3 regions of the Kitasatospora sp. NPDC091335 genome follow, and region 1 is predicted to be linked to each of the others. Evidence: riboswitches for the same ligand, from Rfam matches in the RefSeq annotation. Region 1 holds a riboswitch; each other region holds the start of a gene.

Region 1 (4,169 bases):
CGCTGACGAGGTCCAGTCTGGTGGACGCGCCGACCGGGCGTGATCCGGAGGCCTGGCGGATCCGGGGTGGGGTTAACCCCCCTCCCCCCGGGCGGCCGGGCCCGGCCACTCGTCGGCGAGCAGCGCGTAGAGGTACGAGTCGGACCAGACGCCGTCCTTGAACCCGTCGTGCCGCAGCCGCCCCTCCCGCCGGAAGCCCAGCCGGGTGAGCGCCTTCACGGAGGCCGCGTTGTCCACGTGGACCCGGGCGGTCAGCCGGTGCAGGTCCAGCGGGCCGAAGGCGAGGCCGCGGAGCAGGCCGACGATCTCGCCCGCGTAGCCGCGGCCCCTGACCTCGTCGGCCAGCACGCACCCCAGGTCGGCGGAGCGGTGCCCGCCGAGGACGAGCGAGGCCTGCCCGACCGGCGGCGCGTCCCGCGGGTCCTCGGCGTCGGCGAGCCTGGTGACGGCGAGCCGGTAGGTGTCCCGCTCCCCGGCCATCGCCTCCTCCAGGTAGAGCTCGATCTGGTCGGCGCAGGCCTCCCGGTCGCACGACCCGAAGGGCAGGTACCGGGTGACCTCGGGGTCGCCGAACAGCGCGTGCAGCGCGTCCACGTCGCCCTCGGTGTGGTGGTACTCGCGGATGGCCAGTCGCGGGCCGGTGAGTCGTACGGGGAGCATGGCTGCCGACCCTATCCCCGCCCGGCGGCTACCGTTCGGACTATGAACGACGAAGACCTGCGGCTCGCCCCCCGCACCAAGGCCGCCGACCTGCTCGCCTGGGCGGCCGAGCAGGGCCGCGCGCCGGTGGCCGAGGGGCCGCTGCGCACGGTGCTGGCGCTGCTGGAGCTGGGCGAGGGCAGGATGCACGACGGCTGGCCGGAACTGACCTCGAACGCGGTGGAGCACCTGCTGTACGAGCGCCTCCACCTGTACGTCCAACCCGCGCCCGAGGAGGACCCGCTCGCGTACGGCGACGCCGTCCGGATGCTGGCCGACCACCAGCGGGCGGCCCGGCGGCTCAACGCCAAGCGCCAGGAGCGGCTGCACGCGGAGGCCGAGTGGCAGGGCGAGGTCGCGGCCGGACTGCTGCGCCGCGCCGACCTGGTGACCTGGCCCCGGCTGTACGCGCTGCTGCTGCACGCGCACGGGGTGGACGTCGCCGACGGGGAGGCGGTGCGGGACTGGCTGGCCGGTTTCGGCGGGCTCGCCGAGGAGGAGCGGCTGGCCGCGTACGAGGACCTGGCGCCGGCCGGCTGGCTGGACGAGCCGGACGAGCAGGGCTGGGGCTGGAGCCGGGTGCTCTCGGTCGGCATGGCCACCGACGGCGCGCGGCGGCTGCTGGAGCAGGGCCTGATGCGGCGCAGCTACCGCAACCTGGCCGAGCTGACCGCGCTGGGACGGCCGATGCCGGACGAACTGGCCGGGGACTTCGGCGAGTTCGAGGACGCGGCGGTCGAGGCGGCGCTCGACCTGTTCGGCGAGTGGACGGTGCCGGGGCTGCCGCGGCTGCTGGTGGAGGAGTTCCCCGAGCTGGCGCCGGAGCCGGGCCAGAAGGAGATCGACGCGTACCTGGCGCAGCTGCCCGCCGAGGAGTGAGAGACCGCGAAGACCCCCGGCCGGGAGCTCGTGCTCCGGGCCGGGGGCCTTCGCGGGGGCGTCTGCGAGCGGGTGCCTCAGCCGGCGGGTGCCGTGAGACCGGGGGCCGTCAGGCCCGGGGCGTCACGGGTTGAGGCCGCGCTGCTGGAGCCAGGGCTCCGGGTCGACCGGGGCACCGCCGCCGGGGCGGATCTCCATGTGCAGGTGCGGGCCGGTGACGTTGCCGGTCGCGCCGACCTTGCCGATCTGCTGGCCGGCGACGACCTTGCCGGAGCCCTTGGTGATCGAGGAGAGGTGGCAGTACCAGATCTCGGTGCCGTCGGGCAGGGTCTCGACGATCCGGTAGCCGTACGAACCGGCCCAGCCGGCCGAGGTGATGGTGCCCTGGCCGAGCGCGTGGACCGGGGTGCCGGTGTCGGCGGCGAAGTCCAGGCCGGTGTGCAGGTTGGCCCAGTAGCGGGCGCTCTGGCCGTAGTGGGCGGAGAGCCGGTAGTCGTCCACCGGCAGGGTGAGGGCGGCGGCCTTGGCCCGCTCGGCCTCCTCGGCGGCGCGCTTGGCCTCGGCCTCCTTGGCGGCGGCCTTGGCCTCGGCCTCCTGCGCGGCCTGGACCCTGGCGGTCTCCTCGGCGGCGGTGCGCTGGCTGTCGGCCTGGTGCTGGATGCGGGCGGCGAGCGCGAGGCCGGGGTCCGCGGAGAGGGCGACCGGGGCCTCGTCCGGGGCTTCGACCGCGGGGGCGGCGGCCGGGGTGGCCGAGGCGAAACCGGTGGCCCCCAGGGTGGCGGCGACGGCGGTGACGCCGAGCAGCGGGGAGGTTCCGCGGGTCTGACGCGGCATCCGGTGGCGGTTGGTCTCGGCCTCCGGGCCGAAGGCGTCGGGGCCTTCCGAGCCGGGGTGGTCGAGGAGCTGGGTACCGGCTGCGGGGCCGGCCGGGTGTGCCGGGGTGTACGTCGACGCCACGGAGGCGCGCTCCTTTCCTTCCTTCGCGCCTACCGGGTTAGCTGACGGGTTCGGAGCAGGAAGGTCTCCTACGGCCGGGCCTGGGCCCCGCCGATTCACCCCAGGGAACGTGGTTCCCCGGCTCCCTGACCTGCCCGGAGGCCGGTCGGTGGGATTAGGCACCGCGCACGGTGCCGTCTGGGTACGGCGTTGACGACCGCGCTGCGTTATCAAACGTTAATCCTAGGAGGCGCCGATTCCAAGCCATCCGGTGGAAGCGACTGTCGACCATATGATCGGACGTCAACGAACGACCCCTCATGCACGGCTCCATCTGAGTACTCCTACTCATGTGCGGTCCGGCCGGGCGGCCGCATCCTGACGCCATGAGCGCACCGATGCAGACCCGCACGACGGCCGCCTACTACATCCAGGCCGTCCTCTCGTTCGCCCTGTCCGGCACCACCCTCGCCGTCGGGATCGCCTATCTGCCGGTCGGCGGGTGGACCCGGGCGTTCCTCGGAATCGGCCTCCTCTACACCGTCACCTCCGCGTTCACGCTGGCGAAGGTGATCCGGGACAAGCAGGAGACCAACGAGATGGTGACCCGGGTCGACCAGGCCCGGCTGGAGAAGCTGCTCAGCGAGCACGACCCGTTCAGGGTCGAGGGCGCCTGACCCGCCCCCTTCCCGGATCGCCGCCCGCCGGCTGCTTGACGGCTAAGGCTATTAGCCTTAGCTTTATGGCTATCGGCAGCAACGCCGATGCCCCGCCCCGGCGGCCCGAGGAGGACCCCCATGAACGGCACCATCACCCCGAGCACCCAGTGCCTGACCGTCCCCGGCGGCCGGATCGCCTTCGACGACACCCGGCAGGGCGACGGCGCCCCCGTCGTCCTGCTCCCGGGCATGCTCGACAGCCGGGCCGCGTACCGGCACCTGCGCCCGCTGCTGGTCGCCGCCGGCCACCGGGTCGTCACCATGGACCTGCGGGGCTTCGGCGAGTCCTCGATCGCCTGGGACGACTACGGCCCGGCCGCCCTCGCCGGCGACGTCCTCGCCCTGCTCGACCACCTCGGCATCGAGCGCGCCGTCCTCGCCGGGAACTCGTACACCGGGGCGACCGTCGTCAGGGCCGCCGGGGATGCGCCCGGGCGGGTCGCCGGGATCGTGCTGATCGACGCCTTCGTCGAGACCCCGCCGCCGGGCGCCCTGATGCGCGCCGCCATGGGCCTGATGGGCGCGGCCCTCGTCCACTGGCCCGCCGCCTGGGGCTTCTACCTGCGCCGGATGGCCTTCCCCGGCGCCAGGCCCGCCGACTTCGACGCGTACGTGGACGGGCTGGTCTCCGACCTGCGCACCCCCGGACGCAAGACCGCCACCCGCGGGTACGTCCACGGCGACTCGGCGCCGGTCGGCTGGACGGCTGCGGTGCGGTGCCCCGCGCTGGTGGTCATGGGCAGCAAGGACCCCGACTTCCCGAAGCCGGAACTCGTCGCCGACCGGCAGGCCGCGGCGCTCGGCGCGCGGAAGGCGATGATCGAGGGGTCCGGGCACTACCCGATGGCCGACAACCCGGCGGCCACCGCGGACGCCCTGCTGCCCTTCCTCGCCGAACTCGGCTGACCGACCGCCGCCCGCCGGCAGCCCGACCGC
Region 2 (4,169 bases), on a different contig from region 1:
GCCACCGCGCGGGGTCCGGGTGCGGTTCAGCCGGACCGGGGAGACCGCGGACGAGCTGATCCGCCGTCTGGTGCGGGCCGAGCCGCAGGGCCGTCCGGTGGTGGTGGTCTCCACCGACCGGGAGGTCGCGGAGGGCGTGCGGAAGGCCGGCGCGCGCCCCGTGGCCTCGGTGTTGCTGCTGAACAGACTGGCCCGGCCCTGAGTCCGGACCGGATGGAATGATGCCTGGTCAGGGGTGGTTCCGAGCGGGTGTGCGGGTCTTGTGACGTCAGCGTGGGAACCGGATTTCACGCCTACGGGGGAGTAGCAGAACGGGTAGATGTTCACTAGGGTCTGGCGTCAAACCTATTTTCCGGAATCTCACCCCATCAGGTGAGTCCGATGGAAGAAGGAGCCGGACCCTTGGCATCCCACCGCCGTCCCAAGCAGCCGAGCCGCGCACGGATCTCCGTGCTCACCGCCGCCGCTGCGACCGCGGTCGCCCTCTCCGCCCAGGTGGCCGCGCACGCCGCGCCGCAGCCGAACAAGTCGGACGTCAAGGCGCAGATCGACCAGCTCCAGGAGGAGCAGGAGCAGGCGGCGGAGAAGTACAACGGCGCCAAGGAGCGGGCCGACCAGCTGCGCAAGCAGTCCGGCCAGCTCCAGGACCAGGTGGCCCGCGGCCAGGAGCAGATGACGCAGCTGCAGGGCGGCCTCGCCGAGGTGGCGGGCGAGCAGTACCGCACCGGCGGCATCGACCCGTCCGTCCAGCTGATGCTCTCCTCCGACCCGTCCGGCTACCTGGACAAGGCCTCCACCATCCAGCAGGCCGGCACCAGCCAGGCCGAGGCGCTCAAGGGGCTGCTGGACCAGCAGCGCCGGCTGGACCAGCAGAAGACCGAGGCGGCCACCGTGCTCGCCTCGCTGGAGAGCACCACCAAGGACCTGAACCAGGCCAAGACGGACGTCAACACCAAGCTGAAGGCCGCCCAGGACCTGCTGAACTCGCTCAGCGCCGCCGACCGAGCCGCGCTGCGGGCCCAGCAGACGCAGGAGGACCGCGCCTCGCGCGGCAGCGACCGGGTCGACCTCGGCAGCCTGCCGCCGGCCGGCGGCCTCGCGGCGGTGGCGGTGTCCAAGGCGATGGGCAAGCAGGGCTCGCCGTACGTGTGGGGCGCCACCGGATCGACCACCTTCGACTGCTCGGGCCTGATGGTCTGGGCGTACGGCCAGGCCGGCGTCTCGCTGCCGCGCACCTCGCAGGAGCAGGGCCACTACGGGACCAAGGTGCCCTCGCTGGACCAGGCCCAGCCGGGCGACCTGGTGGTCTACGGCAACGACATGCACCACGTCGGGATGTACATCGGCAACGGCATGGTGGTCCACGCGCCGCACACCGGCGACGTGGTGAAGGTGATGAAGGCCGACGCGATGTCGATCAACACCATCCGCCGGGTCTGACGGCCCGACACGCCGGAGGGGCCCCTTTCCCGGACCTGTGATCAGCGCCACCCCCTTGTGGGGGTGGCGTTCGGGTTTTCGGCGTTTCGTGACCGCATGGTGAGAACTGATCAGCCTTACGTGTGGCAGTGGTCACCATCGGTCATTTTCACAAAAGAACTTTGGCAATCTTCTGTCTTTTTTCTGACAAGGATTTGAACCGATCACGGTTCAGTTACTAGGGTCGTGCCCTGAACCACCGCACTCTCGATCGCCCAGCCAGGGTGGCGGCGGTGGTTTCCGTCGAGTTCGCAAGGCAGCGGGGCAGGTCGAAGCGACTGCCCGACAGGGGAGCCCAGTTCGTGGGGGCGCTGCGGAGCGGAGCCGGGGAACCACGTTCCTCCGGGGTGAATCGGCGCCAGGTCGGCCGGTGGAACGGCCGTGAGGCGTCGTAGGGCATGCTTCCGGCCCGAACCCGTCAGCTCACCCGGTAGGCGGCCGTAGGAAGAAGGAGTCCGCCTTCGTGGCGTCCCATCGTCGTCCCAAGCCCGCCGGCCGCGCCCGCGTCTCGATCCTGACCGGAGTCGCCGCCGCAGCCGTCGCCCTCTCCGCGCAGTCCGGCGCCCACGCCGACCCGCAGCCGACCAAGGAACAGGTCAAGGAGCAGGTCGACCAGCTCAACGAGCAGGCCGAGGTCGCGACCGAGAACTACAACGCCGCCCAGGCCAAGCAGCAGGAGCTGGAGAAGCAGGTCTCCGGCCTCCAGGACCAGGTGGCCCGTCAGCAGTCCCAGGTGACCGAGCTCCAGGGCGGCCTGGCCGAGATCGCCGGCGAGCAGTACCGCAACGGCGGCATCTCGCCGACCGTCCAGCTGATGTTCTCCTCCAGCCCGGAGGGCTTCCTCACCCAGGCCGGTGCGCTGAACCAGGCCGGTGCGACCCAGAAGGGTCAGCTGAAGGAGCTCCAGGAGCAGCAGCGCAAGCTCGACCAGGACCGCAACGAGGCCCAGGGCAAGCTCGCCGAGCTGGAGTCCACCACCCAGCAGCTGAAGACCGCCAAGCAGGACGTCCAGGGCAAGCTGAAGGCCGCCCAGGACCTGCTGAACACCCTGACCGAGCAGGAGCGCCAGGCGCTGCGCCAGGCCGAGGAGAAGGCCGCGGCCGAGGCCAAGGTCAAGGCCGACGCCGCCAAGGCCGAAGCGGCCAAGGCGCAGCAGCAGGCCGACCGCGCCTCGCGCGACAACAGCCGCAGCGACATCTCGACCGGTTCGGCCGCCGCCGCGCCGGTGAAGGTCGCGGCCGGCAGCTCCCGCGGTGCCGCCGCCCTCTCGTACGCCGCCTCCAAGGTCGGCAGCCCGTACGTCTGGGGCGCCACCGGCCCGGGTTCCTTCGACTGCTCCGGTCTGATGGTCTGGGCGTACAACCAGGCCGGCGTGTCGCTGCCGCGCACCTCGCAGGCGCAGGCCTCGGCCGGCACCCGGATCGGCACGGACATCTCCCAGGCCCAGCCCGGCGACCTGCTGATCTTCTACACCGACGCCCACCACGTCGGCATCTACGCCGGCAACGGCCAGGTGCTGCACGCGCCCAGGACGGGCACGAACGTGCGCTACGAGGCGGTCACCAACATGCCGCTGACCGGCATCGTGCGGGTCTGATCCCCGCTCGGACGCTTCCGGGCCCGGCCTTCCTCGGGGAAGGCCGGGCCTGCGGCTTTTCCGGAAGGTCGAGCTGATGTCCGATTAGTGGGCGAATATTCGGGTTAGGAGGGGTTTGGACTCGGTTGCCCGGACTCGCTAACGTCTGCCACCGGACTCCCGCTCGACGGCCGCCCACCATGGCGCGGCGGCGGGGACCGCGCCGCAGGATTGGAGCCGCTGCCGCCATGCCCGTGCACCGTCGTTCCCAACTGCTCGCCCGGGCGCTGGTGCTGACCGCGGCCGCCGCCACCGCGCTGGGCGTGGCCACCGGAGGCAGCGCCCAGGCCGCCCCCGGCAGCCCGGACCCGGCCGACCGACAGGACGTCAAGGCGCAGGTGGAGCAGCTGTACGACGAGGCCGAGCAGGCGTCCGAGAAGTTCAACGCGGCGCAGGAGGCCCAGCGGCGCCTCCAGGGCGAGACCACCATCCTCCAGGGCGAGATCGCCGGCGCCCAGGACCAGCTCAACCAGCTGCGCGGCGACCTGGCGACGGTGGCCGGGGCGGAGTACCGCGGCGGCGGCATGACCCAGACGGCCCAGCTGATCCTCTCGACCGACCCGGAGGGCTACCTGGCCCGCGCCCGCGCCATGGGCCAGGCCGCCGCCCGCCAGCAGGAGAGCCTGCACGAGCTGATCACCCGGCAGCGCCGGCTCGACCAGCGCCGCACCGAGGCGGCCGACAAGCTCGCCGAGCTGGACCAGGCCCGCCGGTCGCTCGCCGACGGCAAGCAGCAGATCCAGCAGCGGCTGGCCAAGGCGCAGAAGCTGCTGAACGGCCTGGGCGGCGCCGAGCGGGCCCGGCTGGCCGCCCAGGACGCCAGGGACGCCGAGCGCCGCGCCACCCGGGGCACCGACCGGCTGGACCTCGGCACCGCCCCGCCCGCCTCCGAGCGCGGTGCGGCCGCGCTGGCCGCCGCGGTGCGGATGATCGGCTCCCCGTACGTCTACGGGGCCGCCGGCCCGCACGCGTTCGACTGCTCGGGTCTGATGTACTACAGCTGGCGGCAGGCCGGAGTGACCCTGCCGCGCACCTCGCAGGCCCAGGCGTACGC
Region 3 (4,169 bases), on a different contig from region 1:
CGCTGCGGGTTGGTGACGAACAGGTCGTCGCCGACCAGCTGGACCTTGTCGCCCAGCTTGACGGTCATGGCCTTCCAGCCGTCCCAGTCCGACTCGTCCAGCGGGTCCTCGATGGAGACCAGCGGGTAGGCGGCGACCAGCCCGGCGTAGTACTCGATGAGCTCGGCCGCCGAGAGGGCCTTGCCCTCGAACTGGTAGGCGCCGTCCTCGTAGAACTCGGAGGCGGCGACGTCCAGGGCCAGCGCGATGTCGCGGCCGGGCACGTAGCCGGCCTTCTGGATGGCCTCGGTGATGAGGTCCAGGGCCTCGCGGTTGCTGTCCAGGTTCGGCGCGAAGCCGCCCTCGTCGCCGAGGCCGGTGGACAGGCCGCGCTCCTTCAGCACGCCCTTGAGGGTGTGGTAGACCTCGACGCCCCAGCGGACGGCCTCGGAGAAGGACTCCGCGCCGATCGGGGCGATCATGAACTCCTGGATGTCGACGTTGGAGTCCGCGTGCGAGCCGCCGTTGAGGATGTTCATCATCGGGACCGGCAGGACGTGCGCGTTCGGGCCGCCCAGGTAGCGGAACAGCGGCAGGTCGCTCGCCTCGGAGGCGGCGTGGGCGACGGCCAGCGAGACGCCCAGGATGGCGTTGGCGCCGAGCGAGGACTTGTCCGGGGTGGCGTCCAGGTCCAGCATGGCCTGGTCGATCAGGCGCTGCTCGGTGGCGTCGTAGCCGACCAGCTCCGGGCCGATCTGCTCGATGACGGCCAGGACGGCCTTCTCCACGCCCTTGCCGAAGTAGCGGTTCTTGTCACCGTCGCGCAGCTCCAGCGCCTCGAAGGCACCGGTGGAGGCACCCGACGGAACAGCGGCACGACCCGTGCTGCCGTCGTCGAGGCCGACCTCGACCTCGACCGTGGGGTTGCCGCGGGAGTCGAGGATCTCACGGGCTACGACGACATCGATGGACGGCACGAGGCATCTCCTTGCGGAAGCAGGGTCCGGTCTGACGGGGGGTGCTGTCAGCAGGACGATTGCGGAGTCGTTTACGACCAGAGCCTAACCGCCCGGGCTCCCGGGACCACGTCGACCTGGGTTCCGTCTCAGCGTGTGGCCCTCCTACCCGCCGGTAGTTCACCTGCTTGTCCCAGCTTGTCCCCCTGGAGCGGGCGAATACGGACGAAGGGGACCGGTAGGACCGGTCCCCTCCGCGCGTCGGGCGTGGCGGCTCAGCCGAGGTGCAGCACCTGGCCGGGCATGATCAGGTTCGGGTTGCCGCCGACGGTGGCGTGGTTCTGCTCGTACAGCGCGCTCCAGCCGCCGGACACGCCCTGGGCGGAGGCGATGGTCGACAGGGTGTCACCGGCGCGGACGGTGTAGTCGTGGCCCGCGGCCTGCGCGGCCGGCTGGGCGGCCCGCGGGGCGGCCTGCGGCTGGGCGGCGGTCTGGCCGGCGTACTGCTGGTAGACGCTCTGGTGGCTGGTCCAGTACCAGCCGCCGTTGTTCTGGTACCAGTACACCTTCGCGTCGGCGTCCCAGCCGGCCTTGCCGGAGAAGCCCTGGGCCTGCGGCTGCGCCTGCTGCTGCGGGGCGGCCTGCTGGACCGGCTTCGCGGCGGGCTTCGGTGCGGCCTGCTGCTGGGCGGCCGGCTTCTCGGCCGGCTTGGCGTGCTTCGGGGCCTGCTGCTTCGGGGCCTGCGGCTTGGGAGCCTGCTGCTGCTTGGCGTCCGAGGAGGTGTCGACCGCGGCCGGGGCGCCGCCCTTGGTCAGACCGGCCTTCTGGGAGCAGACCGGCCAGGCACCCGGGCCCTGCGAGGCGAGGACCTTCTCGGCGACCGATATCTGCTGGGCCTTGCTGGCCTGGTTGGCCTGCGCCGCGTAGGCGTTGCCGCCGTACGCCTTCCAGGTGCTGGAGGTGAACTGGAGGCCGCCGTAGAAGCCGTTGCCGGTGTTGATGCTCCAGTTGCCGCCGCTCTCGCACTGCGCGACCGCGTCCCAGGTGGAGACCGGTGCGGCGGAGGCGCCGGTGGCGGTGAGGAGCGGCATCGCGAGTCCGACGCCGGCCACACCGGCGACGGCGATGGCCTTCTCGGCCTGGGTGCGACGACGGTGACGGCCAGTTCCAACGAGCAGCATGAAGAGGTCCCTCTCCGTACGCCTGCGAGGTGAGCTGTCGGGTTCGGACCGGGAGGTGGCCCGGCCGCCGTGTGCGGAGAGATCCCGCTCGGGCGGCTTCACCCCAAGCCGTGGGGACGGCAACAAACCTGGTTCCCCCGCCCCTGCCCAGGGTTCTGGTCGGTTTCCCGTGACGCGGCGGGCAGGATTCGGCGTTCCGCGTACGAGGTCCGCAGCTGCGAACTCCAGGGAGAGTAGACAGATCATCAGACCAATCACAAGCTCATATCGCCGATATCACACATAAATTACGGCGCGTGTCCGACCGCCTACCAACGGCGGCGATATGTCCTGATTGATGGCTGTTCACACCACCGCTGAGGGCGATCGACGACGTCCCGTCAGCGTGACCTCAGGGCATCGGCGGCTCGGCGGGGGCGTGCGGAGGGGCGTGCGGGGAGCGGCTCTCCGGACTGAATTCCACCGGGAGTTCGCGCAGCCCACGCATGATCAGGCCACCTCGCCACCGCAGATTCTCCGGGCTTTCCGCGAGCCGCAGATCGGGCAGCCGGGAAAGCAGGGTGGCCAGTGCGGCGCGCCCCTCCAGCCGCGCGAGCGGGGCGCCGATGCAGTAGTGGATGCCGTGCCCGAAACCCAGGTGGGGATTGTCCGTCCGGGCCAGGTCGAGGGTGTTCTCGTCCGCGAACCTGGCCGGGTCGCGGTCCGCCGCGGCCAGCACCACCAGCACCGGGTCACCGACCGGGATGTCCACCCCGCCGACGGTCAGCGGCTGCGTCGCGAACCGCCAGGTCGCCATCTCCACCGGCCCGTCGTAGCGCAGGAGTTCCTCGATCGCGGTGTCCAGCAGCGCGCTCTCCCCGCGCGCCACCGACTCCTGCAGCAGCCGGCGCTGCCCGGGGTTGCGCAGCAGCGCGTAGGTCCCGTTGCCGATCAGGTTCACGGTCGTCTCGAAGCCGGCGAAGAGGAGGATGAAGGCCATCGCCGCGGCCTCGTTCTCGGTCAGGTGCTCACCGTGGTCGCTCGCCCGGATCAGGCCCGAGATCAGGTCGTCCCCGAGGTCCGCGCGCTTGCGGTGGATCAGCTCCAGCAGGTACGCCCGGATCCGCTTCACCGCCCGGCCCACGCCGCCGCGCTGACCGCCGCCCTGGCCCGGCTTCGTGTGGCGCACCATCATTCCGGCCCAGTCGCGGAAGTCGTCCTGGTCCTCGGCCGGCACGCCCAGCATGTCGCAGATCGCGTAGATGGGGAGCGGGAAGGCGAACTCGTGGATCAGGTCCGCCGAACCGCGCCGCGCGAAGCCGTCGATCAGCCGGTCGGTGAGCTGCCGCACCCGCGGCTCGAACTCGGCCACCCGGCGCGGGGTGAACGCCTTCGACACCAGTCGGCGCAGCCGGGTGTGGTCCGGCGGGTCGATGTTCAGCAGGTGGGTCATCAGGTCCGCCTGCCGCTCCCCCGGGATGCCCACCCGGCCGGTGCGGTGCGCCTGCCCGCTGTGGTGCGCCGGGTTCTTCGACAGCCGGCCGTCCGCTAGCGCCTGCCTGGCGTCCGCGTACCGCGTCACCAGCCAGGCCTCCACGCCGCTCGGCAGCGTGGTGCGGTGCACCGGGGCGTGCTCCCGCAGCCAGGCGTAGGCGGGGTACGGATCGGAGGCGAACTCCCAGGTGAACAGCTGGGGGCCGGTGGCGTCGGACGGCGCGGCGGCGGGCCTGGCGGGGTCGGGCTGAGCTGGCATGGACCGACCGTATCCGGTGCGCCGGGCACGCCCCTCCCCGACGGCGCGCGCCTGCCCGCGGACGGTGCGCCGCCGGGGTGCCGGCCCGGGGTGCCGACCCTCCGTGGACGGCTCTTGGACAGCTCTTGTCCGGAGCGTGGGCGTGAGCCTGGTCACCTGAGGGGTAACCACTGTTGCGGAGGGTCAGGACGTGCCTACGATCCTCCGCAATACGCGTGGGCGCCGGTGCGGTGTCGCCCACAGGGAGGAGCAGGCCATGCGGATCAGCGGGTCAGTCATCGTCATCGCGGTCCTCGACGGCGGGTCGGGCGCGGGCCTCGC

The links. Region 1 has a riboswitch for cyclic di-AMP ahead of ACIQOW_RS26470 (M23 family metallopeptidase). Riboswitches for the same ligand answer to the same signal wherever they lie in the genome.
Region 2: linked by a shared signal. The riboswitch ahead of ACIQOW_RS02430 (NlpC/P60 family protein) and the one ahead of ACIQOW_RS26470 (M23 family metallopeptidase) in region 1 are both predicted to bind cyclic di-AMP.
Region 3: linked by a shared signal. The riboswitch ahead of ACIQOW_RS33880 (transglycosylase family protein) and the one ahead of ACIQOW_RS26470 (M23 family metallopeptidase) in region 1 are both predicted to bind cyclic di-AMP.

The regions. Positions count from the first base shown of each region.
Region 1 is NZ_JBIVUM010000014.1:23,082-27,250, forward strand. It holds gene ACIQOW_RS26460 (GNAT family N-acetyltransferase) at 73-660, opposite strand; gene ACIQOW_RS26465 (hypothetical protein) at 703-1,578, shown strand; gene ACIQOW_RS26470 (M23 family metallopeptidase) at 1,702-2,535, opposite strand; cyclic di-AMP (ydaO/yuaA leader) riboswitch at 2,548-2,706, opposite strand; gene ACIQOW_RS26475 (YiaA/YiaB family inner membrane protein) at 2,901-3,191, shown strand; gene ACIQOW_RS26480 (alpha/beta fold hydrolase) at 3,312-4,139, shown strand.
Region 2 is NZ_JBIVUM010000001.1:541,010-545,178, forward strand. It holds gene ACIQOW_RS02420 (NYN domain-containing protein) at 1-202, shown strand, start outside; gene ACIQOW_RS02425 (NlpC/P60 family protein) at 403-1,440, shown strand; cyclic di-AMP (ydaO/yuaA leader) riboswitch at 1,779-1,932, shown strand; gene ACIQOW_RS02430 (NlpC/P60 family protein) at 1,943-3,076, shown strand; gene ACIQOW_RS02435 (NlpC/P60 family protein) at 3,304-4,169, shown strand, end outside.
Region 3 is NZ_JBIVUM010000022.1:7,320-11,488, forward strand. It holds gene eno (phosphopyruvate hydratase) at 1-956, opposite strand, end outside; gene ACIQOW_RS33880 (transglycosylase family protein) at 1,211-2,116, opposite strand; cyclic di-AMP (ydaO/yuaA leader) riboswitch at 2,122-2,287, opposite strand; gene ACIQOW_RS33885 (cytochrome P450) at 2,508-3,848, opposite strand; gene ACIQOW_RS33890 (SDR family NAD(P)-dependent oxidoreductase) at 4,105-4,169, shown strand, end outside.